DNA from 2 places in the Delftia sp. Lp-1 genome. Region 1 is predicted to be linked to the other one. Evidence: riboswitches for the same ligand, from Rfam matches in the RefSeq annotation. Region 1 holds a riboswitch; the other holds the start of a gene.
What was found. Region 1 has a riboswitch for cobalamin ahead of LGR64_RS11310 (TonB-dependent receptor domain-containing protein). Riboswitches for the same ligand answer to the same signal wherever they lie in the genome.
Positions count from the first base shown of each region.

Region 2: it holds a riboswitch for cobalamin, as region 1 does, so the genes downstream of both, LGR64_RS01220 (TonB-dependent receptor) here and LGR64_RS11310 (TonB-dependent receptor domain-containing protein) in region 1, are expected to answer to the same signal.

Region 1 is NZ_JAJALJ010000001.1:2,523,478-2,539,199, reverse strand. Features, by position in the region: gene LGR64_RS11350 (AurF N-oxygenase family protein) at 20-982, shown strand; gene LGR64_RS11345 (2Fe-2S iron-sulfur cluster-binding protein) at 979-2,058, shown strand; gene LGR64_RS11340 (glutamine amidotransferase) at 2,110-2,814, shown strand; gene LGR64_RS11335 (antibiotic biosynthesis monooxygenase family protein) at 2,910-3,278, shown strand; gene LGR64_RS11330 (H-NS histone family protein) at 3,492-3,833, opposite strand; gene LGR64_RS11325 (hypothetical protein) at 4,075-4,545, opposite strand; gene LGR64_RS11320 (heavy metal-binding domain-containing protein) at 4,875-5,195, shown strand; gene LGR64_RS11315 (ABC transporter substrate-binding protein) at 5,236-6,174, opposite strand; gene LGR64_RS11310 (TonB-dependent receptor domain-containing protein) at 6,180-8,084, opposite strand; cobalamin riboswitch at 8,155-8,380, opposite strand; gene LGR64_RS11305 (hypothetical protein) at 8,477-8,866, shown strand; gene LGR64_RS11300 (helix-turn-helix transcriptional regulator) at 8,892-9,083, shown strand; gene LGR64_RS11295 (sulfite exporter TauE/SafE family protein) at 9,093-9,899, opposite strand; gene LGR64_RS11290 (AraC family transcriptional regulator) at 10,028-10,795, shown strand; gene LGR64_RS11285 (MFS transporter) at 10,792-12,003, opposite strand; gene LGR64_RS11280 (winged helix-turn-helix transcriptional regulator) at 12,080-12,529, shown strand; gene LGR64_RS11275 (rod shape-determining protein) at 12,533-13,024, shown strand; gene LGR64_RS11270 (TonB-dependent receptor domain-containing protein) at 13,106-15,103, opposite strand; gene cycA (D-serine/D-alanine/glycine transporter) at 15,437-15,722, opposite strand, start outside.
Region 2 is NZ_JAJALJ010000001.1:264,855-280,576, reverse strand. Features, by position in the region: gene LGR64_RS01235 (ABC transporter ATP-binding protein) at 1-693, opposite strand, end outside; gene LGR64_RS01230 (FecCD family ABC transporter permease) at 690-1,712, opposite strand; gene LGR64_RS01225 (ABC transporter substrate-binding protein) at 1,709-2,650, opposite strand; gene LGR64_RS01220 (TonB-dependent receptor) at 2,661-4,901, opposite strand; cobalamin riboswitch at 5,030-5,310, opposite strand; gene LGR64_RS01215 (CHAD domain-containing protein) at 5,349-6,230, opposite strand; gene LGR64_RS01210 (YbaK/prolyl-tRNA synthetase associated domain-containing protein) at 6,288-6,779, opposite strand; gene LGR64_RS01205 (helix-turn-helix transcriptional regulator) at 6,846-7,487, shown strand; gene LGR64_RS01200 (threo-3-hydroxy-L-aspartate ammonia-lyase) at 7,532-8,494, shown strand; gene LGR64_RS01195 (NUDIX hydrolase) at 8,532-9,266, opposite strand; gene LGR64_RS01190 (SPFH domain-containing protein) at 9,354-10,427, shown strand; gene LGR64_RS01185 (sugar kinase) at 10,414-11,346, shown strand; gene LGR64_RS01180 (DUF4291 domain-containing protein) at 11,364-12,047, shown strand; gene LGR64_RS01175 (NADAR family protein) at 12,044-12,625, shown strand; gene LGR64_RS01170 (ADP-ribosylglycohydrolase family protein) at 12,622-13,590, shown strand; gene LGR64_RS01165 (fimbrial protein) at 13,827-15,017, shown strand; gene LGR64_RS01160 (lysozyme inhibitor LprI family protein) at 15,033-15,446, opposite strand; gene LGR64_RS01155 (transporter substrate-binding domain-containing protein) at 15,671-15,722, shown strand, end outside.

The DNA.
Region 1 (15,722 bases):
AATTACACGGAGTTGAAAAATGAATCTCGATATCTCTCGGACAGATGACGCCGTGCGCGATGCGCTCAAAAAGCTGTCCCTGCTGTGGAAGTCAAGAGCTGCCGTGAATCAGGACCTGCCTGATTACTGCGGCTTGGCGTTCGACCCCGCCCGGCAGGACTTCACCGCCTCGCTGCTGCCGTTTCGCGACCACCAGGCATGGGTGGAGGCGCCACAGCACCTGCGCGACCAATGCCTTTCCTACGCCTGGGGCATCTACAACCTCAAGACCATCTACATCGAGTGCAACGTGGTCACGCCGGCCTGCGAGGACATCATCAAGACCCCGCCGCCCAGCGCCAACCGGGCGCTGCTGCAGGACGTCATGTCCCAGGCCCTGCTGGACGAGGCCCTGCACACCCGCATGTCCATCATGGCCTGCAACTACATCTACGAGATGCGCGGCCTGGCGCCGCTGGACTACGCGGACTTCAACCTCGTCGGCTGGCGCAACGGCGTGCTGGCGCAGTGCGGCGCGGAATGGGAGCGCCGCCTGGCCCGCTTCGCCATTGCCTGCGCCAGCGAGACCCTGATCACCGACTACCTCAAGACCATGGCCGAAGACCGCAGCATCCAGCCCATCTGCCACGAGGTCACGCGCACCCACGCCGTGGACGAATGGAGCCACTCCAGCGTCTTCAGCTCGGTGGCCACCGACATCGTCCAGGGCCTGAGCAACCGCGAGCGCAGCTACCTGCGCTCCATCATCCTCAAGACCGTGCAGATGTTCGCCAACAACGAACTGGGCGCCTGGTCCACCGTCTTCACCATGGTCGGCATGCCGCATGCGCGCGACATCCTGCACGACGTGGGCGACAGCAACGAGATCGGCGTCTACACCGACTCGGTGCAAAGCCTGATCGACCGCATCGGCCTGGCGGGCCGTAACCTGGGCGGCAGCGTGGCGCTGGTGTCCTCGGTCCTCGAGGAGATGCAGGCATGAGCGCCGCCCTCCAGGCAGGCAGCACGCTGGCGCGCTGCGCCGCGGCACGGGCAGAGGCGGGCGGCGTCATGGTCTACACCCTGCGCGTGCAGGGCGCCTCGGCGCAGTTCCTCGGTGGCCTGCGGCCCGGCCGGCATGTGGCCGTCGAGCATGCCGACGCCAGTGGCACCGTGCAGCAGCGGCTGTACTCCATCACCCGCTACGAGCCCTGCAGCGAGCACGACGGCGCCGGCCAGTTCGACATTGCCGTCAAAAGCTCGGGCCGGGGCAGCGTCTCCGACCACATGCATGCGGTGCTGCGCGCAGGCTCCACGCTGCCGCTCGGCCACGTGGCCGGTGACATCACGGCCGACCTGGTGCTGGGCCTGGACTCCCTGGTCATGCTGGCCGGCGGCATCGGCCTGACCCTGCCTCTGGCGCTGCTGCGCGAACTGGATCGGCTGCAGCAGCAGGGCCACCGCGTGCCGCGCACCACGCTGCTGCTGTGCTTTGCGCGCATGGCCGACATTCCGTTCCTGCAGGAGCTGCAGCAGCTGTGCGAAACGGCCCCCAGGTTCGACCTGCGTATCCACATCACGCGTGAAGACATTGCCGCCCACGGCCCCTTCGTGCCGGGCCGCCCCTCGCAGCAGTCCCTGCTGGCGCTGGGCCAGCCCCAGGCGGTGGTCATCTGCGGCGGCCACGCCTTTGCGCAGACCTTTCGCGAGCATGCGCGGGCCTGCTTTCCCGGTGCCATACAGCACATCGAGGCCTTCACGCCGCCTGCCGCATCCACGGCCCAGCCAGGCGAGACCGCGCAGGCATGCCAGCTGCAGATCGCGCACAGCGGGCAGATTGTCGAAGCCGCGTCCGGCAAAAGCCTGCTCGAAATCCTGGAGGGCGTGGGCATTGCCATCCGCAGCCAATGCCGGGCCGGCATCTGCGGCAGCTGCCGCATCCGCATCACGGGAGGCAGTTCACGGCTGGAGGCGGACTTTTGCCTCAGCGACAGGGAAAAGGAAGCCGGCTATGCCTTGGCCTGCTGCACCTTCCCCTCGGCAGGCCATATCCACGTCGATCTCAAGCCCGGCGCCTGACGGGCTCCGCACGTTCCAAGCCACCCTCCTGTATCCACCTGAGTTCCTCCCATGAAAAAAGCCATCGCGCTGCGCCACATCCACTTCGAAGACCTGGGCACCCTGCATGCCGAGTTCGCCAGCCGCGGCTACGAAGTGCAGTACGTCGATCCCAGCATCGGCGAGCTTGACACCCTGGACCTGGGCCGTGCCGACCTGCTCGTCGTGCTGGGCGGCCCCATAGGTGCCTATGACGAGGCGCTTTATCCCTTCGTCGCCCAGGAGCTGGCGGCCGTACGCCGCTGGCTGGACAGCGGCAAGCCGCTGCTGGGCATCTGCCTGGGCGCCCAGCTCATTGCGCGCGCGCTGGGCGCCAGGGTCTACCCGCTGGGCGTCAAGGAAATCGGCTTTTCGCCGCTCACGCTCACCGACGCCGGCCTGGCCTCGCCCCTCGCCAAACTGGACGGCGTGCCCGTGCTCCATTGGCATGGTGACCAGTTCGACATTCCCGAAGGCGCCGTGCACCTGGCCGGCACCGCCATCGGCGCCAACCAGGCCTTCGCCGTGGGCCCGCAGGTGCTGGGCCTGCAATTCCATCTGGAGGCCGACGCGGCCCGGCTGGAGCGCTGGCTTGTCGGCCATGCCTGCGAACTGGGCGTCGCCCAGGTGGACCCGCGCACCCTGCGCGCCGATGCCCAGAAATACGGCGGCATGCTGGCGCTGGCCGCGCGCGATGTGCTGGCCGCCTGGCTGACCAACCTGGAGCGCAGCCGCTGAACCTGCGGCGCCGCCCATTCACCCATTTCCCCCCACGCCGGAGCCGCGCTGCGCGGCGCCGGAATCTCTGTTCCCGAAAAAAAGGAGAGTTGAAGATGGTTGTCGTACTGTTCGAACTGCAGGCCTTGCCCGGCCAGAACCAGACCTATGTGGACCTGGTCAACAAGCTCACCCCCATGCTCAAGCCCATGGAGGGATTCATCTCCGTGGAGTGCTTCCAGAGCACGCTCAACCCCGAGAAAGTCATGTCCGTCACCACCTGGCGCGATGAGGAAGCCGTCGTCCAGTGGCGCAACGTGGAAGCCCACCTCAGCGCCCAGCGCGCCGGCCGCGACAAGATCTTCAAGGACTACCGCGTGCGCGTCACCCAGGTGCTGCGCGACTATGGTCTGAATGACCGCGCGCAGGCGCCTGCCGACAGCATCATGGGCAAGGCAAGCAGCTGCCCGGTCAGCCACGCCTGAGCGCTTGCGGTGCCGCAAAGGCCCGGCTGATCCCCCTGCCGGAGCGCGATGCACGCCCTCGAAAGATGCCGGCAGTGACTACGCTGCCGGCGCCAGGCCGGAAAAAAAGCCCGCTGAATGCTCAGAGGGCTTTTTTTTGGAAGGCACAGATTCCTTCGCATCGGAACTCCACCGCACCGCACGGCATCCTGCGTGCCGCCGTGTGCAGCGCTTTCAGTTGCGAGCTGCCGCTGCCGCCATTTCGGCGAGAAACGGACCTTGGGCCGCTTCGGGTTTGCTTTCGATGAGGAAGTCGTCGCGATCCTGGTCCTTGATCCAGTTCGGAGGCTTGCCTCGACCTGTCCACGTCGCTCCCGTGGCCGGATCGCGATACTTCGCCGGCGCACTGGTTTTTTCAGGGATGTAGGGGAACACTTGCTGTTGGGTGAACCCGAAATCGGTCACCAGCTTCTGGACCTTGGACAGGGCAGCGTCGGCCGCCGAGGTGCGGGCCTTGGCAATTTCCATGTCCAGCGCGGCCTTGGCCGCAAGGAGTTCTTTGAGGGACTGTGTCATTGGTGTCGTGAAATTTTGAAGCCAGATTATGGGGCTGTTCGGCCAGCCGCGTGGAGTCCGGATCATGCTGGCCGATGAAAGGAAGGCAGCCCGCCTGAGCCTGCTGCCGAGCCGGGTGACCGCAGGCCCGGGCAGGAAAGCCGGTCTTGCCCTCATCTGTGGTCGCGCGTACTACCCCGCACGGCCGCAGCGATCACGCCAGATGGAATATCCCGCGTTACACCGGCCTGGCAAGGCAGCCCTAAGCTTCCAAGCTGCGAACGAATTCGCTCCCCACCTCGACTCCTAGAAGAGAGTCCACGGCGGCCACCCGCTTCAGCGCTTCGTCGGCGCTGAAGCCATTTCCCGCCAGCACGGCCAATGCTTCGTTGTGCAGGGCATAGGCCAGGTGCGCTGCGATCCGTACGCTTGGATCTGCGTCCACGTTGCTTCCCAGATATCCGCTCAGGAGAAGACGGATCTCGTATACGGCTTTCGCCAGGATTTTCTCCTCAGTCAGCTGTTTCATCACGCCCCTTTGCCTTATCGCCCCCACAACTGCCTCCATCGCCTCAATCTGCGCATTGATAAAGGCAAGCAGCTCATTGGAATCGACAACCTCCATGGGATTGCTGGGGTAAGCGCCAATCAGCAAGCTTGAGATGAGTCCCCATTGTTCTCGCACGCGGTTCAGTTGGTTGAACTCATCTTCCGACATCTGAAAATACAACATGGCGACTCCTTAGCGAAATGGCTTGGAGCCGGGTGCGGAGAAAGGGTAAGAAGCGATGTACAGATCAGAGAGCTGTGGCGCAGTGGAAATTGAGATGGGGAAGGGCCTTGAAACGCCCGCAAAGAAAATAGCCATAAGGCCTCCAAGCATTTTTCCAACACTGCTTTCGGGAGCGGCTTACCGGCTAGCAAGAAGTGTGTTCAGCACTTTGCGCGAGATGATACTCCAGGCCTATGGCAGACTGCCCTGGTTCAGTTCTTCCTTGAACCGATCGCCGGCCCGCTTGGCGCTCAAGGCCCATCTCCGTCACTCACCACCGAGGATTTCTCATGATCATCACCACCACCCCCCAGATCGAAGGCCGCCGAATCACCCGCTACTGCGGCGTGGTCGCGGGCGAGGCAATTTTGGGCGCCAATGTGTTCAAGGATTTGTTTGCCGGGCTGCGCGACATCGTGGGCGGGCGGTCGGCCACATATGAGCGCGAGCTGCAGCGGGCGCGCGAGATTGCGCTCAAGGAGCTGGAGGAACGCGCCCAGGAACTGGGCGCGAATGCCGTGGTGGGGGTGGACCTGGATTACGAAGTGCTGGGCCAGGGCAACGGCATGTTGATGGTGTCTGCCAGCGGCACGGCCGTGGTGCTGGAGTAGGCAGAGCCATCGGCCAAGCGGGCCAAGCAGGCCAGCGAAGTCAACGAGGCGCCGTGCCCCGCATCTCCAGGCAGCGGGCCAGCGCCCGCGCCGCCTCGCCCAGGCGCGGGCCGGGGCGGGAGACCACGTCCGTCTCGACCAGGTCCAGCGCGCAGATGCGGCCGGAGCGCACGGCGGGCATGCGGCTCCAGCCGGGGCGGGTGGCAAAGCTGGCCGATGGCGTCTGTGGCGTGTGGATGATGAGTTCGGGCTGCTGGCGCAGCACGTACTCGGGCGTGATGCGGGGGAAGGGCCCCAGGTTCTGCGGCAGCACATTGCGCGCGCCCAGGCGCTGCAGCAACTGGCCTATGAAGGAGTCCGGCCCCGCCGCATAAGGCGTGGCGTCCACCTCGAAATACACCTTCTGCCCGGCGGGCGCGTGCGCCGCCAGCGCCTTGGCCTGCTGGTCCACCTCGGCCTGCATGCGCGCCAGCAGGGCGTTGGCGCGCTGCACCTGCAGCAGCTGGTCGAGCTTGTGCAGCACCTGCTCCAGCTGCGCCATGTCGTTGGCGTCCAGTGCCAGCACGGGAATGCCGAAGCGCTCCAGCTGCGCGATGACGGGTGCGGAATACGCCATCAGCACCACGTCGGGCCTGAGCCGCACGGTGGCCTCGACCAGCGGGGCAAAGGTGTGGCCCAGCTTGGGCAGGGCGGCCACGCGGGCCGGGTGGTTGGAGAACTCGTCCACGCCCACGATGCGCTCACAGGCCTCCAGCGCGCACAGCGATTCGGTCAGCGAGGGCAGCAGCGAGACGATGCGCTGCGGCACGCGCTCCAGGCGCACCTGCCGCCCGCGCATGTCGGTGACGGTGTAGGCGGTGGTTGCCCCGCCCGTTCCCGCATCCGCCGCCTTTTGCGCAAAGGCGTTGCCCGCGCCGCCCGCGCAGGCCAGGGCGGCGGTCAGCAGCAGGATGCGGGGCAGGCGCACAAGCAGGTGCATGGCGGTCAGGGCAGGGGAGTCCAGCGCACGCTGACGAACACGGTGCGGCCTGCGTTCGCATAGCCGCGCGTGGGGGCGTAGTCGCGGTCGGCGATGTTGTTGACCCGGGCCAGCAGCGTCCATTGTCTGGTCAGCTGCCGCTGGGCGTAGAGGTTGACCACGCCGTATCCACCCAGCTTGAAGGTATTCGCCTCGTCTGCGTAGCGGCCGCTGTAGAGCTGGGCTTCGCCGCCCAGCGTCCAGCCGGCCGCCTGGGTGTCGGCGTTGAGCTTGAGCATGCGCTTGGAGCGGTAGGGCAGCAGCTTGCCGGTCTCCAGGTTCTCGGGGTTCATGAAGTCCAGCGAGGCGCCCAGATTGGCGCTGCCCAGGCGCGTGCTGCCCGCCAGCGTCAGGCCGGTGATTTCCACGCTCTGCCAGTTGCGGTAGCAGTTGCAGGGAAGGGCGCTGTTCCAGTCGTAGGTGATGAGGTTCTTGAACTTGTTGCGGTAGACCACGGCCGAGAGGCGGTTGGCACCGGCCGCATAGTGCAGGCCCGTTTCCACGTTGGTGCTGCTTTCTGGCTTGAGGTCGGTCGCCGCCTGGCCCGTGAAGCGTTCGTACAGCGTGGGGGTTCTGAAGGCCGTGCCGGCCGATGCCACCCAGCGCCAGCGCTCGTCGATCTGCAGGCCGTAGCCCAGGCCGCCCGTGGTTTTGTTCTGCTGGTCGCGCACCTGGTCGTGGCGCAGGTTGGCGTCGAACTGGTGGCGGCCCTCGGTCAGGCGCCAGCCGGCCGACAGGGAGTTCTGCACGCGCCGGCTGTCGGTGTTCTGCGTCCAGGCGTATTGCGTGTCCAGCTTGTCCTCGCGGCGTTCCAGGTCGATGTTGAAACGGTGCTGGCCCAGCGTGAACAGGTTCTGCAGCAGGTAGTTGGTGGAGCGGCCCTTGGCGCTTTCCGGCGACTGGGTGTGGCGGTCGCTTTGGCTGTCGGTATGGGAGATCTGGACCACGCTTTTGTACATGGCGTTCCAGCCGGCCTGCCAGCGCAGGCTGCCGGTGGTGTTCTTGACCACGTCGTAGTCGTCGAACGGCGGCGGGCTCTGGTCGTAGTGGGTGCGCAGGCGGCTGTGCAGCAGGCTGGCATCGATCTGGTGGATGCCCGTTTTGTAGCCCGCGTTCAGGCCCAGCGAGGTGTTGCTGTAGCCATCCTTGTCCGGATTGGGTGAGAAGGTGTTGCCGGGGTAGACGTCGAAGCCGTCGCTGCGCTCGTCAGCCAGGTTCAGCCCGTAGGTGAAGCCGTTGGCACCGCCCTGAAATCCCGTGGCCAGCTTGCTGGTGCCCTGGTTGCCTATGCCGGCCTCGGCATAGGCGCGGGTCTGGCCGTCCGCCCGCTTGGTGAAGATCTGGATCACGCCGCCCATGGCGTCTGAGCCATAGATGGCGGCGGCCGGGCCGCGCAGCACCTCGATGCGGTCGATCTGCGCCAGCGGCAGGGTGGACCAGACCGCGCCGCCCTGCAGCTCTTGCGAGCTGTAGCGCACGCCGTCGATGAATACGGCAGTGTGCTGGTTGCTGGTGCCGCGCAGGTAGACCGAAGTGACCTGGCCCGGCCCGCCGTTGCGGTTGATCTGCACGCCCGGCACCTGCACCAGCAGGTCGGCCACGCCCGTGGCGCCGCTGCGGGCAATGGTCTCGGCGTCGATCACGGTCATGTCGGCCGTGACGGTGCGCAGGGGCTGCTCGCTGCGCGAGGCGGTGACGACCACCGTATCGAGCTGGGAGGTCTGTGCCCGCTGCGCCTGTTGTGCCTGCGCTTGGGCCTGGCAGGCCAGCAGCGAGGCCGCAGCCAGGGCGGACAACGTGCGCAGTACGGGGAACGCCGAGGGCGAGCGAAGAGCGGCACCAGGAGCGCGCGCGAGGGCGAGGGTGTGCATGGATGCGAGCCAGTTGCGCGCCAGCGACCCCGCCGGCACGGAAACCACAAAGACCGGCTGCGCTGCAAGCGCGGCCGGCCGCCTGTTGGCCGGTATCCAGACTGGTGACGCACTCGCCAAGGCCTTCCCGGGCTGTACGCCCAGTGGCACGGGTTTGGCGGGGGCCGGTGCCATGCACGCGGCGTTTCACTCACTGTTGCGGGGGCAGTACATGCGGGCGGCTTTATCTGGCCGCCCCATGTTTCCCGTTTAACCGCAGCCCCTGGGGCTGCTGGCACCAACGGCGGCGATTGTACGGCGGGGCGTTCAGTACCGATGTAAAGCTTGCTTGACATGCCCGCGGGTGGCATCGCACAATGTCAAGCGTCCTTTACACATTGCGAGAGACTTCCATGAATCAAACAACGGTCACCAACCGCCGCTACCAGAAGGAACTGGGATTTGCGCTGCTGCTCTACATGGCGCTGCTTGTGGGGGCGCTTTTGCTCAGCGCCGACATGCAGGCCGGGGCTCTGCGCACAGCGCTGCTGCTGAGCCCCATGCTGGCGTTTGCGCTGGCCGTGCGGGCCATCGTGCGGCTGGTGCGCGATACCGACGAGTTCCTGCGCAAGTCCATGCTGGAGCAATTGGCGATTGCGGCGGCGGGCACGGCCGGCCTCACCTTCACCTACGGATTCCTGGAAATGGCAGGTTTTCCCAAGCTCAGCATGTTCATGGTGTGGCCCTTGATGGGTGCGCTCTGGGTGGCTGCCTCGGTGGCCCACTGGCTGCGCAGCCGATGAGCTGTTCCGCCAAAGTGCCCCTGCGATGAAAAACACCATCCGTGAACTGCGCGCCGAGCGCGGCTGGAGCCAGGCTGCGCTGGCGGACCTGCTGGGCGTGTCGCGCCAGACCGTGAACGCGATCGAGACGGGCCGCTACGACCCCAGCCTGCCGCTGGCATTCGCCATTGCCCGGGTGTTCGAGACCCGGATCGAGGCGATCTTCCAGGAGGGTTGAGCGCAGCGCTCAGGCCACGATCATGACCAGCAGCACCAGGCCCAGCAGGGCCAGGTAGGCCTTGGCATGCAGGGCATCGGGAATGCGGCCGATCAGCGGGGCCGCCAGCCTGATGCCCGTCCACGATCCGGCCGTCAGCAGTGCAAAGGCCTGCAGGTCCACATAGCCCACATGCCAGGCGCCCAGCCCCGCGCTCTGCGATGCCAGCATGTAGGCGGCAGTGCCCGCCACGGCCATGGGCAGGGACAGCGGGCTGGCCATGGCCGTGGCCGCGGCCATGCTGGCGCCGCGCCGGCGCATCAGCGGCACGGTCATCACGCTGCCGCCCACGCCCAGGAAGGCCGCGATCGCACCAATGGCCAGGCCCGCCGTGGCCGCCGCCCGCCGGCCCATGGGCTGCAATTGGGCGGTGGTGCCGTGCACGAAGCCCGGGCGCAGCAGCGCGTCGGCGATGGTCAGGGCCAGGTAGGCGATGAAAGCCCAGCGCACCCAGTCGCCGTTGAGCCAGGTGGCGGCCGTGGCGCCCGCCACGGCGCCGACCGCAATGAAGCCAGCCAGCGGCCGCACCTGCTCCCACGGCAGGGCGCCCGCGCGGTGCTGGCGCAGCGTGGCCATGGAGGCGCCGAAAATCATCACGCAGGTGGAGGTGGCGACGGCAATGTGCATGGCAGCCTGGCCAACGGCGGAGTCCACACCGTGGATGGAGGTCAGCAGCGCATAAAGCAGCGGAACGGCCACGAAGCCGCCGCCAAAGCCGAAGAGCACGGTGGTCACGCCGGCAAGCACACCGAAAGCCAGCAGCAGGAGAGGGAACACAGACAGTCCTTTGGAAAAAACGAGCAAGGACTGAACCTTAGGATGCCGCGGTTTGGCCTGCTTTCGCGGATAGGTCAATAATCCTCGAATTCCTGCCAAAGCCTGTTGGCTGTTTTCCGGACATTCCCATGCTCAACATCCCGCTGCATTCCGTGGACGCCGTGGCGCGCGATGTGCTGGCCATCGGCACTGACTACACGCCTGGCACGCTGCTGCCCACGCACAGCCACCGGCGTGCGCAGTTTCTCTACGGGATGAGCGGGCTGATGGAAGTGGAAACCGACGACGGCGCCTGGACCATCCCGCCCTACAGCGGCGTGTGGATTCCGGCCAGCAAGCCGCACAGCGTGCGCATGCAGGGCGTGAGCACGCGCAGCCTGTACATCGAACCGGCTGCTGCGCCCCGCCCGGGTGTGCATTGCGAGGCCCTGGTCGTCACCCCGCTGCTGCACCAGTTGCTGCTGTCCTGCGCCGACCTGCCGGCGCTGTACGACGAAGCGGGCCGCGACGGCGCCCTGGTCACGCTGGTGCTGCACGAGCTGGCCTCGGCCCGCAGCCTGCCGCTGTTCGCGCCCATTCCCCGCGACGAAAAGCTGGCCGCCTTGTGCAAGCAGTTCCTGGCCCAGCCCAGCATCCGCGCCACGCCGCAGGACTGGGCACAGGCGCTGAACAAGAGCCTGCGCACCTTCAGCCGGTTTTTCCAGCAGCACACAGGCATGGCCTTTGGCGCCTGGCGCCAGCAGGCCTGCCTGCTGGCGGCGGTGTCGCGGCTGTCTGCGGGCGCCTCGGTCACCCAGGTGGCGCTGGATTTGGGCTATGACAGCCCCAGCGCGTTTTCCACCATGTTCCGCAAGGCATTGGGCCGGGTGCCTTCGGAGCTGGTGAGCCGGGTCTAGGCGGGAACGCTGGCCTGGGCTGCCGTCTCCCGCGTCATGGCCCAGAACACCAGGGCCGCCAGGCTGAACGCCGCCCCCGCAACGCAGACCCCTTGCCAGCCAAACCGCGCGTAGGCGTTGGTGGCAATCAGCGCCCCCAGCCCGCTGCCCACGGCATAGAACAGCATGTACAGGCCCACCAGCCGGCTGTGCGCCTGCGGGTTGCTGCGAAAGATAAGGCTCTGGTTGGTCACATGCAGGGCCTGGCCGCCCAGGTCCAGCAGCACGATGCCGGCGACCAGCGCCCACAGCGATTGCTCCAGCAGCGCAATCGGCGCCCAGGCCAGCAGCAGTATCGCCAGCGCGCCCAGGCTGGTGCGCTGCGCGAAACCCTGGTCGGCCCAGTGCCCGGCACGGGCTGCTGCCAGTGCGCCCACCACGCCGGCCAGGCCAAAGGCGCCGATGGCCGTGAGCGACAGGCTGTAGGGCGGCGCGCTCAGCGGCAGGACCAGGGCGCTCCAGAAGATGTTGAAGGTGGCAAACATCAGCAGGGCCAGCATGCCGCGTGTGCGCAGCATGCGGTCCTGGCGCAGCAGCTGGAGCATGGAGGCGAGCAGCTGCGTGTAGCTGGGTGCATGCAAGGGCACCGCCAGCCGGGGCAGTTGCCGCCACAGGGACCAGGCCAGGGCCAGCATCAGCAGGGCCGAGCAGGCATAGACGCCACGCCAGCCGGCCAGGTCACCCACGGCGCCGGCAAACACGCGCGCCAAAAGCAGGCCGATGAAAACCCCGCCCTGGGCCGCGCCCACCACGCGCCCGCGCTCATGTGCCTGGCTGGCGCTGGCCGCATAGGCGATCAGCCCCTGCGTCATGGCCGTGCCCAGCAGGCCCACGGCCAGCATGCCCGCCAGCAGCAGAACGGCCGAACGCGCGGTGCTGACGGCCGCCAGGGCCAGTACCAGGCCCAGCAACTGCAAAAGCATGAGCCGCCGCCGCTCCAGCCGGTCGCCCAGCGGTACCAGCAGCAGCAGCGCCAGCGCGCAGCCGGCCTGCGTGGCGGTGACCACGCCGCCCACGGCCGCATGGCTGATGCCGAAGTCGGCCGCCAGCGCCTCCAGCAGAGGCTGGGCGTAATAGACATTGGCCACGCTCAGGCCGCTGGCAGCGGCGAACAGCAGCACCAGGCTGCGCGGCATGCGGACCGTGTCCGAGGCTGGGAAGGCGTTCATGGGTTGAATTCGGTTGCAAAACAAAACTGGTTGGATGCTAGTTGAACCAGTTTTGAAATGCAACCACAATAACGCCATGAAAGAAGACACCCGTCCTGACGCACCGCAGCCCTGTCCGGTGGCCCGCTCCCTGGATGTGATCGGCGACCGCTGGTCGCTGCTCATCGTGCGCGATGCCTTCGACGGCATCAGCCGTTTTGGCGATTTCCAGCGCAGCCTGGGTGCGGCCCGCAATATCCTGGCCGACCGGCTGCGCCGGCTGGTGGAGGCCGGCATCCTTGAAACCCGCCCGGCCGCAGAAGGCTCGGCCTACCTGGAATACGTGCTCACGGCCCAGGGCCTTGAGCTGTTCCCGGTGATCGTGGCGTTGCGGCAATGGGGCGAAGGCCATCTGTTCGCGCCGGGTGAGGCGCATTCGCTGCTGCTGGATCGCCAGACCGGCCTGCCTGTCGCCCCCATGCTGCCGCGCGGTGGGGATGGCCGGGCGTTGCTGCCGGGCCAGACCGTGGTTCAGAAAATCGATTGATGGATGTCCATGCTCTCTGCCTTCGTATCACTCATCTACGTACAGATTTCTCCCGAGCGCCTGACGCTGAAGGATCCGAAGACCGGGCAGACCCTGTCGGAGGTTCCCGAGCTGGCCCTGAGTCCGCCGCCCCGGCGCCGGATTCTCGCGGCCGGCCCGCAGGCCAGGCTCGCGGCTGCATCGGAGCCTGCCGAAGTCGTCAATCCCTTCGCCCACCCGCGTTCGCTGATATCGGACTTCATCCTGGCCGAGCAGCTTCTGAAGTACCAGCTCAGGCGCATGCATCGGCGTGCCTGGCTGGCGGCCTCCCCGCACATCGTCATCCATCCGCTCGGCGACCCCGAGGGCGGATTCACCCAGGTGGAACTGAGGGCCTTGCGCGAGCTGGCCAACGCGGCCGGCGCCTCGAAGGTGAATGTCTGGACAGGCCGGCCCTTGACAGACGAGGAATTGCTGACGCGCAAGCCCCCTGCGCAGGGCGGTGTCTGGGAGTGAGGCTTTGCTCTTCGCCATGAAAAAAGCGCCCGTCACAACGGGCGCTTTGTCTGGGTCAGCGCAAGGGCCGGTAACGGGCCATCAGAACCGCGCCGTCATCCCCACGAAGTAGGTACGGCCGCCGTTGTCATAGTTGGCGCCGATGGTGCGGGTTTCCTTGTCGGCCAGGTTGATGATGCCGGCGCGCAGGGTCAGGGTGTCGGTCACGTTGTAGTTCATGGACACGTCAAAGGTCGTATAGGCCTTGGCGAAGGTGGTGGCCGTGCCCGTGGTCACGACTTCCTTGCCCACGTGGCGGGCGCTGAACATGGCGGACCAGCCCTGGCGGATCTGCCACTGCAGCGACGAGTAGATGGACAGCTCGGGCACGGCCAGCAGCGAGGCGCCCGTGCTCAGGTTCTTGGACTCGAACATCTTGGTGATGTTGGTGTTCCAGGTCAGGCCCTTGGCCAGGGGAACGTTCACGAAGCCTTCCAGGCCGCGCGTGCGGGCACGCTGGGCGTTGGCCATGCGGGTCCACCAGAAGCCGTTATAGAAGCCCAGCGGCTGGTAGTCGATCTTGTTCTTGAAGTTGGTGTGGAAGTAGGTGGCGCCCAGGGCCCAGCCATTGCGGTCCCAGCTGGTACCCAGCTCGAAGTTGGTGCTGGTCTCGGGCTGCAGGTCGGGGTTGCCGGCCATGTAGCAGCCGCGCGTGCCGTCGGCGTTGACGCTGGTGTTGGTCCAGCCCATGCCGGCCAGGCTGCGGCAGCCGTTGCCCCCAGATTGCGTGGCGGCGCTGGCCGAGTTTTCCTTCAGGTTGGGCGCACGGAAGCCGCGCGAGACGCCGCCGCGCACCGTCCACTCCGAGGCCGGGTGGTAGACCAGATAGGCGCGCGGACTCCAGTTGTTGCCGTATTTCTGGTGGTGGTCCATGCGCAGGCCCAGCGTCAGCGCCAGGTTGTCGCGCAGGAAGATCTGGTCCTCGCCGAACAGCGCCCAGGTGGTGGCGCTCAGGCCCGAGCCCGAGACCGGGCGCCCCGCGTAGTCGATGGGAGCCAGGCCGATGGTGTCGCGGTTGTCCAGCGACTCGCGGCGCCACTGCATGCCCAGCGTCATGGCCTGGTCCAGGCCCCACAGCTTCAACGGCTTGTCGATGCGGCCGTCCAGCGTGGTTTCCTTGGAGTTGTTGCCGATGGTGTCGCCCTTGTCCTCGTACTTGTTGTGCACGAGGTTGAGCTTGGAGGTCAGGTCGCCCCAGCGGCCGTCATGGCTGAGGCCGAACTTGGTCTGCTCCAGCTTGCTCAGGCCCCAGGGATAGACCACCTGGTCGCCCGACGCCGTGCGCGCGTCGGAGCCCGTGGCGCGCTGGATGCCTTGCGCGGCCTCGATGCCGATCACCTGGTCGGGCGTGAGCTGCCAGTTGAGCAGGGCGTTGAGGTTTTGCTTGCGCGAGCCGGCCGTGGACTGGTAGGTGCCCGGGAAGCCGCCCGTGCTCTCATCGGCAGCGCGGTCCGTGTAGTTGCCGCCCAGGCGCAGGCCGAACTTGTCGGACAGCGGGCCGCTGATGTTGAAGCCCAGCTGGCGCGTGTCGCCGCGGTCGCCGTCGGAGGGCTTGCTGTAGTTCAGCGTGGTCGAGCCGCTCCAGCGCTTGCCGATCTTGCGCGTGATGATGTTGATCACGCCGCCCATGGCGTCCGAGCCGTACAGCGAGGACATGGGACCGCGCACCACCTCGATGCGCTCGATCATCTCGGGCGAGATCCAGTCCAGATCCTGCGAGCCCAGGTCGTCGCGGTAGTTGATGCCGGCCGAGTTGCCCTGGCGCTTGCCGTCCACCAGGATCAGCGTGTACTTCTCGGGCAGGCCGCGCAGCTTGATCTTGGACTGGGCGCCCGTGCCGGACAGGCCGCCGGTCACGCCGGGAATGGTGGACAGCAGCTCGCCGATGCTGGTGACGGGCTTGCGCTCGATGTCCTCGCGGGTGATCACGCTGATGCTGGCCGGCGCTTCCTTGATGTCCACGGCTGTGCCCGAGGCGGTCACCACCACGGTGGACAGGGACGTGTCGGCCTTGTTGTCGGCTGACTGGGCATGGGCCATGGCTGTGCATGCCAGGGCGGCGCAAAGAGGAAGCGGGCGGAGCACCGAGATTCTGACCATCTTTGTAAAGTTCCGGTTTGGTTAAAAATCAAGGTGCGAATGATAACGATTTGTATCCACATCTTTTTGTTGGCGTAAAGACAGTTGTTTTTTTGTTCACTCGTTATCTAACTGCTGGACAGGCCAAAGATGCTGTGCACAAGTTTGGTGCGCAGCAAGAGGGGGCAGCGGAGGCGCAGAAGGTGGGCGCAGAAGGGGCCGCAGAGGGAGCGCGGGCGCCAAAAGCCCCCTGCAATGGCCGCCCCCATGCGCAGGGGGGCGGCCGGGAGAGGGTCAGCGCGGTTCGGCTGCCGTGCCTGCAAGGGCGGTGGAGCGCTCCGCCGACTGGCGCGAAGCCTGGCGGCGCACGAACTGGTAGGCGATGGCCAGCAGGGCAAACCAAGCCGGCGTCACCACCAGCGCCTGGCGCGTGTCGGCCTGCAGGGTGAGCAGGCCCAGGATGGCGGCAAAGAACACCAGGCAGGCCCAGCACATGGCCACGCCGCCGGGCATCTTGTAGCGCGAGGCCTCATGCAGGGCTGCGCGCTGGCGCCGGTAGGCCATGTACGACAGCAGGATC
Region 2 (15,722 bases), 2.3 Mb from region 1:
GAACACGGCATCCAGCCCCGGCGCATGCAGCAGCTCGGCAGGGGCTCCATCGAGCGCAATGCGCCCCTGGTCCAGCACGATGACGCGCCCGAAGTGCGCCAGCGCCAGGTCCAGGTCATGCATGACCACCAGCACCAGCCGCTCGCGCCCACGCTGCGCCAGCGCCTGCACCAGGGCCAGGCGGTGGCGCACGTCCAGCGCGGCGCCGGGCTCGTCGGCCAGCAGCACGGGCGGGTCGGTGGCCAGCACGGTGGCCAGCAGGGCACGCGCCTGCTCGCCGCCGGACAGCGTGGACCAGCGCCTGCGCGCGAAATCCTGCAGCCCGGCGCCTGCAATGGCCGCCTCGACATCACCCCTGCCCGCCAGCCGCATGTGCATGAGCTCGGCCAGCGTCAGGTCCCAGTGCGGCGCAAAGCGCTGCGGCATATAGCCCACGCGACGCGCTCGCTCGGCCACGGGCAGGGTTGCGATGTCTTGCCCGTCCAGCAGCACGCTGCCGGATGCAGGCGCCTGCAGCCCCGCCAGCAGGGACAGCAGGCTGGACTTGCCCGCGCCATTGGGCCCCACCAGGGCCACGGCGCCGCAGGCGGGCAGCTGCAGCGAGACGGCGTCCAGCACACTGCGGCCACGGTGGCGCAGCGTGAGGGTCCGGGCCTGCAGGCGCGGTGTGACGGAAGGGATGGCACCGTTCATGCGGACCTCAGCCTGCGCGCCAGCAACACGATGAAGAAGGGCCCGCCCGCCACGGCCGTGACCAGGCCCAGCGGGATTTCGGCCGGCGGCAGCACGCTGCGCGCAATGGCATCGGCCAGCGTGACGATGATGGCGCCCGTGAGCGCCGACGCCGGCAGGGCCGCGCGGTGCAGCGGTCCCGCCATCCAGCGCGCGATGTGCGGCGCAGCCAGCCCCACGAAGGCCACCAGCCCGCCATAGGCCACGGCCACGGCCACCACCAGCGAGCCGGCCAGCACGGCCAGCGGCGTGAAGCGCGCCACATCCAGGCCGAAGCCCTGGGCCGCATCGGCACCCAGGCCCAGCAGGTCCAGCCCGCGCGCCAGCGCCATGGCCCCGGCCAGGCAGGCCAGGGAGGCGCCGGCCAGCAGGCCCAGCCCGCTCCAGGACGGCGTCTGTATGCCGCCCAGCACCCAGCTGAGCACCACCTGCAGGCTCACCGTCTCATCGGACAGCGCCAGCATCAGGAACGAGCGCAGCGCGCCCAACACGGCCGCCAGCGCCACGCCGGCCAGCAGCATGCCGGCCGCATCGGTGGCACCGGCCACGCGCGAGACGGCCAGCACCAGCACGGTCGAGCCCCAGGCGCCCGCAAAGGCCAGCACGGGCAGCGTCCATGCCTGGGGCAGGCCGAACAATAGATGCATGGGAACCAGCAAGGCGACAGTCGCCCCCAGCGCCGCGCCGCCCGAGGCGCCCAGCAGATAGGGCTCGGCCAGCGGATTGCGGAACACGCCCTGGAAGATGGCGCCCGACAGGCCCAGCAGCGCGCCCACCAGGGCGGCTGCCAGCACGCGCGGCACGCGCCACTGCAGCAGCAGCCGGCTGCGCAGGCTGTCTTCGCCGCCCAGCGCGGCCAGCAGGTCGGCCGGGCTGGCCCACTGGTGGCCCGCGCAGGCGGCGATCAGCAGGCTGGCCAGCAGCAGCAGGACCGCACCGGCCCAGGGGCGCCACGCAGGTGGATGTGAAAGGGAATTCATGCAGCCTCCCCGGCCCAGGCCGCAGGGTGCAGCCAGCGCGAGAGTTTTTCCACGCCGCCAAAGGTGCGCGGCCCGGGAATCAGGAACTCGGCGCGCGCCACCGTGGTGGCCCGGCCGCCGCGCACGGCACGCAGGTCGCGCCAGCCGCGCTGGCCGATCAGGTCCTGCATGGCCTCCTGCGTGCCTGCGAACAGCAGCACGTCGGGGTCGGCGGCCAGCACGGCCTCGGGCGAGACCTGGGGCACGGTGCCCAGGCCGTCCAGCGCGAACGCGGCGCCCGCGCGCACCATGGCCTCGCCGGTATAGGTGCCCGGCCGGGCCGCCAGCAGCATGCCGTTACCCAGCCGGCCCGTGACCATGAGCGCGCGCGGCCGGGGCTGGCCGGCCACCAGCCGGTCCACGCGCAGCAGCCGCGCTTCCTGCGCCGTGGCCAGCGCCTGGCCGCGCGCCTGCACGCCCGTGGCGCGGGCCACCAGGCGCAGGTTGTCCATCACCTCGGCCAGCGAGCGGCTGAGCAGCACCATCACCGGCACGCCGATGCGCTCCATGGGATCGACCAGCTGGTGCGCTGCCTGGCGCGCGGGCGTGACGATGACCAGGTCCGGCTGGCGCGCCACCACGGCGTCCACCGAGAACCCCAGCCGCCCGCCCACCTTGGGAATGCGCTCCACGCCCGGTGGAAAGCGCGTGAAATCCTCCACGCCCACCACGCGGTCCAGCAGGCCCAGCGCGGCCACCAGCTCGGTATTGGAGGCAAAGATGGAGACGATGCGCTGCGGCGGCGCGGCAATCTCCACGCGCCGGCCCAGCGCATCCTGCAGCACCACCGGACCGCCTGCAGCGACGGTGTCGGCCCAGGCCGCGGGCAGGCCGCAGGCCAGGGCCGCCGCCGCGCCCTGGCGCAGCAACTGGCGGCGCGTGGTGCTGGATTGCCTCATGCCGTGGTCCTCAAAACTCTGCCTGGAGGCCGACCATGAGTTCGCGGCCCGCCATCGACGTTCCGCAGCCGCCGTTCTGGTACGCCGGGTTGGCGATGCAGGGCGCGCGGTCCAGTGCGATGAAGATGGGATGGCGGTTCAGGTCGAACAGGTTGTTGACGGCTGCGAACAGCTTGACGCCCGGCGACACGCGGTAGTCGGCCCGCAGGTTCCAGATGGTGAAGGCGCCCTTGCGGTGGATGAAGGTGCTGCTGGGCTCGCCCTGCGGGATGAGCAGCGCCTCTTCCGTGTCGTACCACATGGGACCGCGCAGCAGCGTGGACAGCTGCAGGCTCCAGTCGCCCTGCAGGCGCCCGCTGCCCTGGCCGTAGCGCACGCCGGCCGAGGCCTCGTAGCGGTACATGCGCTGCACCTTGTCGGTATTGGCCGACGCTGGCGATCCCTTGTCCCGCATGCTGAAGTGGTAGTAGCCGCCAGCCCAGGCCTTGAGCTGGTGGCCCGTCAGGTTCAGCGCCCGCGCCAGGTCCATGTCGGCCTGCATTTCCAGGCCGCGCGCCACGATGTCGGCCGCGTTGTTGGCGTAGTCCGAGGTGTTGGTCGTGGCCCCGCGCGAGACGGTGATGATGCGGTCGCTGATGGTGTTCTGGAACAGGGCCGCATCCACGCGCCAGCCGGGCTGCTGCAGCGCAGCGCCGACCTCGATCTGGCGGCTGGTCTCGGGCTTGAGGTTGGGGTTGCCGAAGGTGCGGCCACCGCCGACGGCCGTGAAGTCCGAGGCCAGCTCCGTGGCCGTGGGCGCGCGGAACCCCGTGGAGGCCGCAGCGCGCAGCGTGAGCCGGTCCGTGGCCTTCCAGGTGGCGCCGGCCGACCAGGTGTGGTTGTCGTAGTCGCGCGTGCTGGCCTGGGCCAGGGCCAGGTTGGGCGTATCGTCGAAACGCGTCGTGCCCCAGGTCTTGCGCAGGCCGGCACGCAGCGTGAGGCGATCGTCGAACAGGGTCTGCGCGTCCTCGAAGTACAGCGCGTGCACCTGCTCGGTCTGGTTGTTGTCATAGGGCGCGACTTGGCCCGCCGGGCCGCCCGGCATGGCCACGCGCAGGCGGTCGGAGCGCAGCTTGCTGCGCTCCCAGTCAAAGCCCATCAGCAGGTCATTGGTCTGGCTGACACGCAGGCGCGGCTGAAAGCGCAGGCCCGTGGCGTCCAGCTGGCGGTGGTTGTAGTCGCGCGCCGTGCCGGGCACCGCGCTGTTGCCCGAGCGGATCACGGGCGATGCCCAGTTGAACTCATCGGTATCGACCAGGCTGTAGAGGTGGGTCGTCCAGCTCAGGCGCTGGCCGGGCAGCGCGCCTTCGTAGGTCAGGTCCAGCGAGCGATTGCTGCGGTTGTCGCGGCTGTAGATGTTGGCGCCCGATCCGCGAAAGCCCGCGTTGTAGATGCCGTCCGTGCGCAGTTGCAGCTCCACGCGGTGCAGCTCGTGCAGCTGCCAGCCCAGGGCGCCGCTGGCGCCGCGCCGCTTCCAGCCCGTGTTCTCCAGGCGCGTGCCGCCGTCGCCCGACTCGTAGTCGCCGCGCCCGCCTGCGCTCACGCCGAAGTACCAGTCGAAGCGGTCATTGGCGCCGGCCGTCTGCGCATCGGTGCGCCACAGGTCCCATGAACCGGCCTGGACCTGGGCACGCGTGCCGGGCGCCGTCGCCCCGGTTTTCATGATGATGTTGACCACCCCGCCCATGGCCTGGCTGCCATAGATCACCGAGGACGGGCCGCGCACGATCTCGATGCGCTCCACATCCGAAGGGCTGAGCTTGGACAGGTTGGCCGTGCCCGCGCGCCGGCCGTTGACCAGCACCAGCACCTGGCTGCGGAAGTCGCGCCCCTGGCCGTCGGTGGAGGCGCCGCGCAGGTTCATCGAGGTCTGGGCCGCCGTCCATTCGCTGAGAAAGCCCACGGCGTTCTCGGCCAGCAGGTCGGTGACCGAGCGCGCGCTGGAGCGCTCTATGGCCTCGCGGTCGATGGTCTGCGTGGTGCCCGCGATGCGGCTGCGCGCCTCGGGCCGCGCGGTGGCGGTCACGAAGACGGCGTCCAGCGCATCGTCGGCGGAGTCCGTGGATCGGCCCGAAGCCGGCTCCTGCGCGGCGCCGGCCGCTGCAGCGCAGCTGGCCAGCAGGACGGCAGCCGCTGCGGGCCGCAGGCTGGAGACAAGAGGGAGAACAGAGAGAAGGCCGGAGGAATCGGCGGCCGAAGAAGCGAAGCGCATGCGTTGACCCAACTGCCCCACTCACCCGCGGGGCCTATCGTCTGAACCACGCCGCACAGCGCGCACGCCGGAGCCGGCCACGGCAGCGCAGGCTGGGGCCGGACCGGACAGGCGCACTCCCGCGGCGTCCGAAAGCAATGCAGAAGGCCGGTATCCGGGCTTGCGGAACGCTGCGGCGCGCAGGGTGGGCGCGCTGCGGCAGGCATCCCCGCCTTCCCATGCCCGAGAAGGACACAGTGGCTTGCGGCACGTGGTTTGGGGCGCGTCCGCGTGGGGAGTTGTATTCCGCTGACCGTTGCGGGGGCAGCGCAGGCATTGCGAGCGGCCACCTCGATGGCATCGCGCACCTGCTTCCCGTTGAACCCCTGGCCGGTGAACGGCATGGGGCACCTTCAGCAACAGCGCACCGCCACGGCCCAGAGGCTGCGGCGGTGCGCCAGCGGCGGATTATCGCCCAGCCCAGAAGCCCGGCACCCGGGCCAGCGCCCGCAGCGCGCGGCGGCTGCTGCGCGCGCTCGTGGCCAGGCGGGCCTGCAGGTAGCCGGCGGCGAACCAGGCGCGCGGGTCGCGCGCGGCCTCGGCATGGAAATGCTCGGCCGCCACGGCCATGTCGTTGTGCAGGCCCAGCGCGTCCTGGGCGGGCACCAGCGCCTCGGCAAAGCGCCGGCCCTTTTTGCCGGGCCACATTCCGGGCGCGAATTCCCGCGCAAAGTCCGCCAGGTAGCGCAGGCGCTTGAGCCGCTTGCGCACACGGTGCTGCTGCGGCAGGGGCAGGCGGTCGAAGTGCCGGCCATCCCGCAGCACCTGGCGGTGCAGGCGCGCCAGCCGCCGTGCCAGGTACTTGCGCGTGCCTGCGGCGGACAGGTGGGCAAAACGGGCCGATGGCTCTCCCTGCGGCGCCTGCGCCAGCGCCTGGATCTCGGCCAGCGCGTGCAGGAATGGCGGCTCGCGCACGGCAGCGGCTGCATCCGCCTGCACGGCCTGCGGCGCCTGCCAGTCGCACAGGGGCGCATGGGCTGCCTGCAGCAGCGGGCGCACCACATCGGCCAGCGTATCGGCATCGCGCAGCGTGCCCAGCTGCGCAAAGGCCTGGGCCAGGGGGTCATCCCATTCGGCGCGCATGCCGGGCGCCAGCCCCGCGCATTCGCGCAGCACGGTGCGCAGGCGCCGCAGGGCCACGCGCAGCTGGTGGATGGTCTCGGCATCGCTGCCACCGCCCTCCAAAACCGCCAGATGCGACTGCACCTGGGCCAGGGCAGCAGCCAGCGCCGCACGCACAAAGCCGGCCGCATCGGGCCGGTCAGGGTGCTGCTTCGCAGAGGTGGACATGGTCAGGAGAGGGTGTGCGGGCGTTGCTGCGATTGTGGGCACCGCCCGGCCCCCGGGTCAATCGGCGCCATCCCCGCTCAGGCTGTGCAGCGCGGGCCGGGCAATGCGCACATAGTCGGCCGAGTCCAGCACGATGGAGCGGTCCAGCCGGCCCGCGTTGAAGGCGATCTCGCCAAAGCGCTCGACCAGGGCCGGGTCCACCACCAGGCGCACCTGCGGGTTGAAGGAGAACGGGGGCACCGATCCCATCACGCAGCCCGTGGCGGCCTGGGCCTCCTCGGGCGAGGCCAGCGTGGCCTTGCGCACGCCCACGGCCTGGGCCAGGCGCTTGAAGTCCAGCTTGCGGTTGCCGGGCAGCACGGCCAGGAACAGCTGGGGATCGCCCGCACCGGCCGCATCGCGGCTCTTGCAGAGCATGGCCTTGGCGCCCTGGCCGGGGGCGGTGCCCCGGATTTCGGCGACTAAATCGGAGCGGCCTTCGGCCGGATGTTCCAGCACGCGAAAACGCGCGCCCTGGGATTGCAGCAGGTCTACAAGGGTGTCGAACATGGTGGAAAGCGCAGAGAAGTCGTCTGGATTTTGACATTTTGTCCAATTCAAAACAAAATGTCCAATATGACCCAACGAACCCCTGAACAGCGCCAGCTTCTGGACCAGTTGGCCCAGATCGCCGAAGGCCTGGGCCAGACCTTTGCCCCGTTCTGCGAGGTGGTGGTGCATGACCTGCTCGACCCGTCCCATGCGGTGCTGGCCATCCACAACAACCTGTCGGGCCGCGAAGTGGGCCAGGGCGCGACGGAGCTGGGCCTGGCCCGCATCCTCGACCCCGGCTACGAGCAGGTCATCGCCAACTACCCCAACCAGTTCGCCGATGGCCGCCAGGCCAAGAGCACGTCCATCGGCATCCGCGACTCCGAGGGCCGCTACATCGCCGCGCTGTGCATGAATGTGGACCTGACGATGTTCCAGGGCTTCCAGGGCATGCTCAACCGCTTTGCCGCCGTCAGCGGCGACACCCCCGCGCGCGAAATGCTGGACCCCACGGGCGCCGGCGCAGGCGCCGACACGGTGCGTGCCCGCATCGACCAGTTCGCGGCCCGCCTGGCGACCACGCCGCGCGCCCTCAAGCCCGAGGAGCGCCGCGCCCTGGTCCGCGAGCTCAAGGGCGCCGGCCTGCTCGATGTGCGCCGCTCCATGGAGACCATTGCCGCCCACCTGGGCGTGTCGCGCGCCACGGTCTACAGCTACGCCAAATAGCTCCCGGCACCCCGCCGATCAGCAACCCCTTCTCTCCCGTACCGATGACAAGCCTTCCCACCTATGACGACGTGGCCGCAGCGGCCCAACGCATCCAGGGCCATGCCCACCGCACGCCCGTGCTTACCTCGCGCACGCTGGACGATGCGCTGGGCGCCCGCGTCTTTCTCAAGTGCGAGAACCTGCAGCGCATGGGCGCCTTCAAGTTCCGCGGCGCCTTCAACGCCCTGTCTCGCTTCAGCCCGGCGCAGCGCAAGGCCGGCGTGGTGGCCTTTTCCTCGGGCAACCACGCCCAGGCCATCGCCCTGGCAGCGCGGCTGCTGGAGATCCCCGCCACCATCGTCATGCCGCATGACGCGCCCGCCGCCAAGGTGGCGGCCACCAAGGGCTATGGCGGCCAGGTGGTGGTCTACGACCGCTATACCGAAGACCGCGAGCAGATCGGCCGCGACCTGGCCGAGCGCCACGGCCTGACCCTGATCCCGCCCTACGACCATGCCGACGTGCTGGCCGGCCAGGGCACGGCCGCCAAGGAACTGTTCGAGGAAACCGGCCCGCTGGACGCCCTCTTCGTGCCGCTGGGCGGCGGCGGCCTGCTGTCGGGCACCGCCCTGTCCACGCGTGCGCTCAGCCCCGAGTGCGCGCTCTACGGCGTGGAGCCCGAGGCCGGCAACGACGGCCAGCAGTCGCTGCGCGCAGGCCGCATCGTCCACATAGACACCCCCAAGACCATTGCCGACGGCGCCCAGACCCAGCACCTGGGCGGCATCACCTTCCCCATCATCCAGCGCGACGTGACCGACATCCTCACCGCCAGCGATGCCGAGCTGGTCGATGCCATGGGCTTCCTGGCCACGCGCATGAAGCTCGTGGTCGAGCCCACCGGCTGCCTGGGCCTTGCCGCCGCGCGCCAGAAAGGCGAAGAACTGCGCGGCCGGCGCGTGGGCATCATCCTCAGCGGCGGCAACGTGGACATGCAGCGCTTTTGCAGCCTGCTGGGCGCCTGATCCTGATCCTGATCCTGGTCCTGATCGAAGGCCGCCCTCACCCGCGCGGGCTGAAGGTGCGCGGAAACACCACGGGCGCGCTGCGGTCGGCCAGGCGGTAGCCCATGGCGGGGCGGCGTGACGTGCCCTCCACCTGGCCGGCCTCCACCAGAAAGCCGGCCGCCATCATGCGCGTGCGAAAACCGCTCTTGTCCACGGGGCGGCCCAGCACCACCTCGTAGGCCTGCTGCAGCTGCGGCAGCGTGAAGGGCTCGGGCAGCAGGAACGCCGGCAGCGAGGTGTACTCCACCTTGCCCCGCAGCCGCTCCACCGCTGCGCGCAGGATCTCGCCGTGGTCGAAGGCCAGCGCAGGCTCGCGCAGCAGTTCATCGACGGCAAACCACGACACATCGGCCGCATTCGCGCCCTTGGCCAGGATCAGGTCATGGCCCGGGATCAGCGCGAAATACACATGCGTGGCCGACCAGCCACGCGGGTCGCGCGCCGCGCCGCCCCAGCTTCCCAGCTGCTCCAGGTAGGGGCTGTCCACGCCCGTCTTGTCCAGCAGCTTGCGCCGCGCGCAGGCCAGCAGGTCTGCGTCCTGGCGCACATCCACAAAGCCGCCGGGCAGCGCCCACAGTCCCGGAAAGGGCTCGCTGCCCGCCGTGGGGCGCTGCACCAGCAGCACCTGCAGGGCATCGTCGGCCACCGTGAAGATGACCACGTCCACCGTGGTGAACGGGCGCGGGAAGTCCAGCGCGCCCTGCGGGGATGGGGAATTTTTTTCAGCCATGGGATGGATTGTGCTTGACGTGCCGGATTTTAAGTTGCACTATGCAACCCATACAAGTTGCACAGAACAACTTAAAGGAGAAGCACCATGTTCGGCATCCGTTTCATCAAGTCCCAACCCACGGTCCACCTCATGCAGTTCCGCGCCGGCAAGGTGGTGCGCGAGGGTGCGGGCCAGTCCTTCTTCTACTACGCGCCCACCACCACCCTGGTCGCGGTGCCCGTGGGCAGCCAGGACTGCCACTTCATGCTGGAGCTGGTGACGGCCGACTTCCAGAGCGTCACCGTGCAGGGCCAGGTCACCTACCGCATCAGCACACCGCGCCAGACCGCCACGCTGATGGACTTCTCCCTGGCGCGCGACGGCCAGAAATACATGTCCGAAGATCCGCAGCGCCTGGGCGACCGCGTGACCATGCAGGCCGAGGTCATCATCCAGCAGGCCGTGCAGGCGCTGGAGCTCAAGCAGGCGCTGCGCTCCTCGGCGCTCATTGCGCGCACGGCCCAGCAGGAGCTGGCCGCCCAGCCCGAGATCGAGGCGCTGGGGCTGGAGATCCTGGGCGTCTCGGTCATGGCCGTCAAACCCACGCCCGACATCGCCCGCGCCCTGGAAGCCGAGGCGCGCGAGTCCAACCTCAAGGCCGCCGACGACGCCGTCTATGCCCGCCGCATGGCTGCCGTGGAAAACGAGCGCGCCATCCGCCAGAACGAGCTCGATACCGACGTGGCCGTGGAAAAGAAAAAGCGCCAGATCCGCGAGGCCCAGCTGGAAGCCAAGGCCGCCCAGATGCGCAAGGAAAACGAGCTGCGCGCCGAACAGATGTCCGCCGACGTGGCGCTGGAGACCAGCCGCCGCGACTTCGTCGAAGGCCAGGCCGCCAACAGCCGCACCCTGGCCGAGGCCGAGGCCTACCGCGTGGGTGCCGTCATGCAGGCCCTGGAAAAGGCCGATCCGCGCATCGTGCAATCGCTGGCCGCCGTGGGCATGCAGCCGGGCCAGCTCATCGCCCAGGCCTTTGGCGGCATTGCCGAGAAGGCCGAGCGCATCGGCCAGCTCAATGTCTCGCCCGAGCTGCTGCAGTCGCTCATGGGCGCCGGTGCAGGCCATGCAGCTGCCGTGGCCGATCCCGAACCCGCAAGGAGCCGCCGTGAACGCCAATGAACGCAAGACCGTGCTGGTGGTGCGGCGCACGCGGCTCGATGAGCTGGTGGCCAAGTACCACACGCTGTCCCAGGCGCGCTTCTACATCGAGCACCTGGGTGCCGACTTCGGCGACTACCTGCGCGAAAGCGCCGCCTACGCCGCCGCCCTGCAGGCCGTGGTGCAGGCGCTGGAGGCACGCGGCCGCTACCAGATCGTGGACCGCGCCCTGGTGCCCAACTTCGTCTTCGGCGCCGACGACATCGTCGTGGCGCTGGGCCAGGACGGCATGGTGGCCAACACCATGAAATACCTGGACGGCCAGCCGCTCATCGGCGTCAACCCCGAGCCCGCGCGCTGGGACGGCCTGCTGCTGCCCTTCGCCCCCGCCGACCTGGCCGCCCTGCTGGGCGACGTGGCCGCCAACCGCCGCCCCACGCGCGCCGTCACGCTGGCCGAGGCGCGCCTGAGCGACGGCCAGGTGCTGCGCGCCGCCAACGACCTGTTCATCGGCCCGCGCAGCCATACCTCGGCCCTGTACGACATCGCGCTGGGCGAGCGGCGCGAATCCCAATCGTCCTCCGGCCTCATCGTCGCCACGGGGCTGGGCTCGTCCGCCTGGATCAAGAGCATCGTCACGGGATCGATGGGCATTGCCCGCGCCGTGCGCGGCGCGTCCACCGACTTCGACTACCAGCCCTTCGCCTGGGATGCGCCACGCCTGGACTTCGCCGTGCGCGAGCCCTTTCCCAGCCGCTCCTCCACGGCCGAGCTGGTCTACGGCCAGGTCACCGCCGGCCAGCCGCTGACCCTGCGCTCGCGCATGCCCGACCATGGCGTCATCTTCTCGGACGGCATGGAAGCCGACTACCTGCAGTTCACGGCGGGCATGCAGGCCACCATCGGCCTGTCGGACCGGCAGGGCTGCCTGGTGGTGTGAAGGACCGACCCTGCAGCATGGCGCAGCACCCTCAGAACACCTACAACAACGACAACGAACAGACCATGAATCTCGCAACAGCACCCTACCTGCAGCAATCTGCCACCTGGCCTTCCGAGGGAGAGCACATCCTCGCCCACTACGACGACTCCACCGTGGTGGTCTACCAGGCCTATCGCCCGGCCATCGGCCTTCATGCACTGGAGCATGGCCGGTTCGGCGGCCCGGACTTCAGCTTCACGCGCATGAGCTGGATCAAGCCCAATTTCCTCTGGATGATGTATCGCTGCGGCTGGGCGACCAAGGCCGGCCAGGAAGTCATCCTCGGCCTGCGCATACGCCGGACTTTCTTCGAGAGCCTGCTGGATGCCGCCGTACCTTCCACCTTCAACCCCCGGCTCTACGCTGGCCTGCCCGAGTGGCAGCAGGCGGTGGCCACCTCCGAGGTGCGCCAGCAATGGGATCCGGACCATGCCCCCAGCGGCGCCAAGCTGCCGTTGCGTGCCATCCAGCTGGGCTTGCGTGGCAAGCTGCTACGCCGTTTCGCCACGGAGGAACTGCTGGAGGTCATCGACATGACATCCTTCGTCACCGAGCAGCGGGCCCATGCCCAGGATGGAAATCCGATGCTCATGACTCCCGTGGAGCGCGTCTACGTGCGGCTCGACAGGAAGAATTGCGCACCTGAGAACTCCGTATGACCACCACAGACCACATCGCCTCCCTGCAAGACCTCCAGCACGCCATGGCCCAGGGTCTCACCCCGCGCTTCCTGCCGTTCTGGGGCCACCAGCCTGCGGCCGATGGCTCCATCGGCAAGACCTGCATGAGCCAGTGGTTCGAGGCGGGCTTCGAGGTCGATGGCCAGCACTACCCCACGGCCGAGCATTTCATGATGGCGGGCAAGGCGCGGCTGTTTGGCGACGAGGCGGCGCACGCGGCCATCGTGCGCTGCCGCACGCCGGGCGAGGCCAAGAAGCTGGGGCGTGGCATCCAGGGCTTTGATGAAGCGGCCTGGGTGGCCGCGCGCATGGGCATCGTGGTGCGCGCCAACCAGGCCAAGTTCTCCCAGAACCCGGCCCTGGCCGGCTATCTGCTGAACACGGGCGACCGGGTTCTGGTGGAGGCCAGCCCCGTGGACGCCATCTGGGGCATTGGCCTGGCCGCCGACGATGTGCGCGCCACCGACCCCGCGCGCTGGCAGGGCCTGAACCTGCTGGGCTTTGCCCTCATGCAGGTGCGCGCGCGGCTGCGCAGCACCGCTCCTGACCGACCATGAGCGGGAGCACAGGCATGGCCATGGACACGCTGGACCGATACCGTGGCGCCCTGCTGGGCCTGGCCTGTGGCGACGCCGTGGGAACGACGCTGGAATTCCAGCCGCGCGGCAGCTTTGCGCCGCTGACCGACATGGTCGGCGGCGGCCCCTTCTCGCTGCCCGCAGGCAAGTGGACCGACGACACCTCCATGGCCCTGTGCCTGGCCGAAAGCCTGCTCCAGCGCGGCGGCTGCGACCCGCAGGACCAGATGACACGCTATGCCAACTGGTACGAATGGGGGTACTGGAGTTCCACCGGCAACTGCTTTGACATCGGCATGGCCACCAGGGCGGCCATCCAGCGCTTCCTGGCCACCGGCGATCCGCTGGCCGGATCGCCCGACCCGGACCAGGCCGGCAACGGCTCCCTGATGCGGCTGGCGCCCGTGTCCATGTTCTTCGGCCCCGACGAGGACCTGGTGCAGCGCATGGCTGAACTCAGCTCACGCACCACCCACGCGGCACCTGAATGCCTGCAGGCCTGCCGCCTGTTCGCCGTGGCGCTGTGCCGGGCGCTGCAGGGACTGCCCCGGTCGCAGGTTCTGGACCTGGGCGGCGTTCTGCAAGACGGCGCCAGCCCGCGCCTGCGGGAGATTGCCCGTGGCGACTATCGCGACAAGCCGGCCGCACAGATTCGCGGCAGCGGCTACGTGGTGGACAGCCTGGAGGCGGCCCTGTGGTGCTTTGCGAGGCATGACAGCTTTGAAGGCGCGGTACTGCAGGCCGCCAACCTGGGCGATGACGCCGACACCACGGCAGCCATCACGGGCCAGTTGGCCGGAGCCCTCCACGGCGCCAGCGGCATTGCGGACCGCTGGCTGGAACGCCTGCACCTGGCCCCTGAGATCACAGCCCTGGCCGATGCGCTCTGGCAAGCCGCCAGAGGTGCCAGTGACGCTTCTCCGACCGCTCCTCTCAGCAACTGAGCGGCCTGGCGCGCTCACGACAGTCGCCGGGTCCGCGAGCGGACTGAACCAGGCTTGTCTGCGCGACCTCCCACGCGCCCGAGCTCCGTGACACTCGGGCCTTGCTCTTTACGAATGGCGTGCATGAGCGGCTTTTGGCTGAGCCACGCTCCATTATCAGAGCAGTCTGATTGCATCACCTCATATCTTCGGCGTAGAGTGCGAAATACTAAAGAGGCCACCCATCGAATGATTCGATGCTTTCATTTCCAGCCCCTCATTATTCACTCAAAAGTTCAATAAAACTATTGCGTGATATTTTCGATAATCATACTTCAGCAATGGACCGAATCAGTATCATGCATTCTTCTTTCATTCCCTTATTTCCCTTGCAAGTACGCCGCCTTGCATTGATCGCCATTCCATTTCTCATCGCCTTTTCAGCGGTAACGATGAACACCAATGCCTTTGCCGGGGGCGTATTCTCCCCCACCAGCTCCAGCATTTCACTGCCCGAGGAAATAACAGTACCCGGAAATTACTCCAACGGATCGACGCTATGGAAGTCTACGGCAACCGTATTTAATCTTAAAGCGGTGCTGAACACGGCATTCGAGTACGATGTTTCCAAAGCTGTTGTAGCCGCCAATGTTCAATCCGGAAACAAGGCGCCCGGATACAATAATATCTACAGCACCAATATTCCCGGCATTGGAATCCGCTGGTGGGCAACATGGCGCGGCCCCAGCGCTCCCAGTGGCAGAACCATGCCCATTACCACCGAATCAGAAAATCATTCGGGCGCGCTGGGTTATTTCTGGAATGTTTCATCCACCCAGGATGTCTGGATCGAGCTGGTGAAAACCGGCAGCGTTTCCGCTGGCACGCTAACGGGCTCCGGGATGAACGTCGAGATGCGATTCCAGTGCCCCAGCTGCATCGCGGGAAACGTCAACCTGTCCGGCCGCACCAGGGTGGTGGTCGGTCCCTCCTGCTCGGTGGCCGCCTCGACCATCTCCGTACCCATGGGCGCTGTGCCCATCCTGCGATTCACGGGCCTCCAATCCACCTCCATCCCCCAGCAGTTCGACATCACGCTGGAATGCAAGGGCGGCGCGCCCGAAAGCGTTCTGCGCCCCCACATCACGCTCACCGATGCCAACGACACCAGCAATCGGAGCACCGTCCTGACCTTGAGCCAGACCGCGCCAGACGGCAAGCCAGTTGCCACCGGAATAGGCATACAGATACTGAAGGATGGCACCGCTCTCGGCTACGGCCCGGACTCCAACGTGCCTGGCAACACCAACCAATGGAGTGCGGGAACCATCGTCCAGGGCGTTGCCCAGTTCAAGATCCCGCTGACTGCCAAATACGTGCAGACCGCTGCGGCAGTCACGACGGGGCAGGCCAACGGCAGGGCCACCTTCACGTTGAACTACCAGTGAGCAGAGTCCCCGCCCTCAGGGCTTCTTGTCCAGCTGCATTTCCCAGGACTTGAGCTGCTTGGCGCGGGCGCGGGCGAAGTCGCTCCAGCAGTTGGCGCGCGCATCGTCCTTGGCAAAGCTGGCCGAGTTGAACTCGGAAAGAAACTCGCAAGCACTGCGCGCGTACTGCACCCAGTTTCTCTGCGCCACTTCCAGCTCTTCCGACGCCTGGGGCATGCGGGCCTTGAGCTTGAGCGACAGCGAGACGTAGGCGGCATTGACCAGGGCCACGTTCTGCTCCTGCAGGCAGGCGCGCACCTCGGACATGTTGGTGGAGCTTTCCTCGCAATTGCCCGAGCTGGTGGGATTGGCGGCCCAGGCCACGGAGCTGGCACACAGCAGGGCGGCGCAGGCGAGAGGGGCGAGTAGGGACGCTAGGGCTTGGTGCATGGAAGAGGGCTCGCTGGGAGGTGCCGGTGGGCGCAGCACCCCGGCCGTCGCGATTACACCATCGACCCGCCCTGCTTCGGGCCCACATTCCCCTGGTGATCACCCTGATGCAGCGACGCAAAGCGCATAAACATGCTCCCAAAGCTTTGTTGCCGTGGGTCAAGGGCGGCCAGAAGATGCAGGCGTACGCATCTTTCGTTCGTCCCGACCGCCCCGCTCCCGCCATGCACACAAGCCCCACCCTGCGCCGCCAGCCCCGCGCCACCCTTCCCGCAT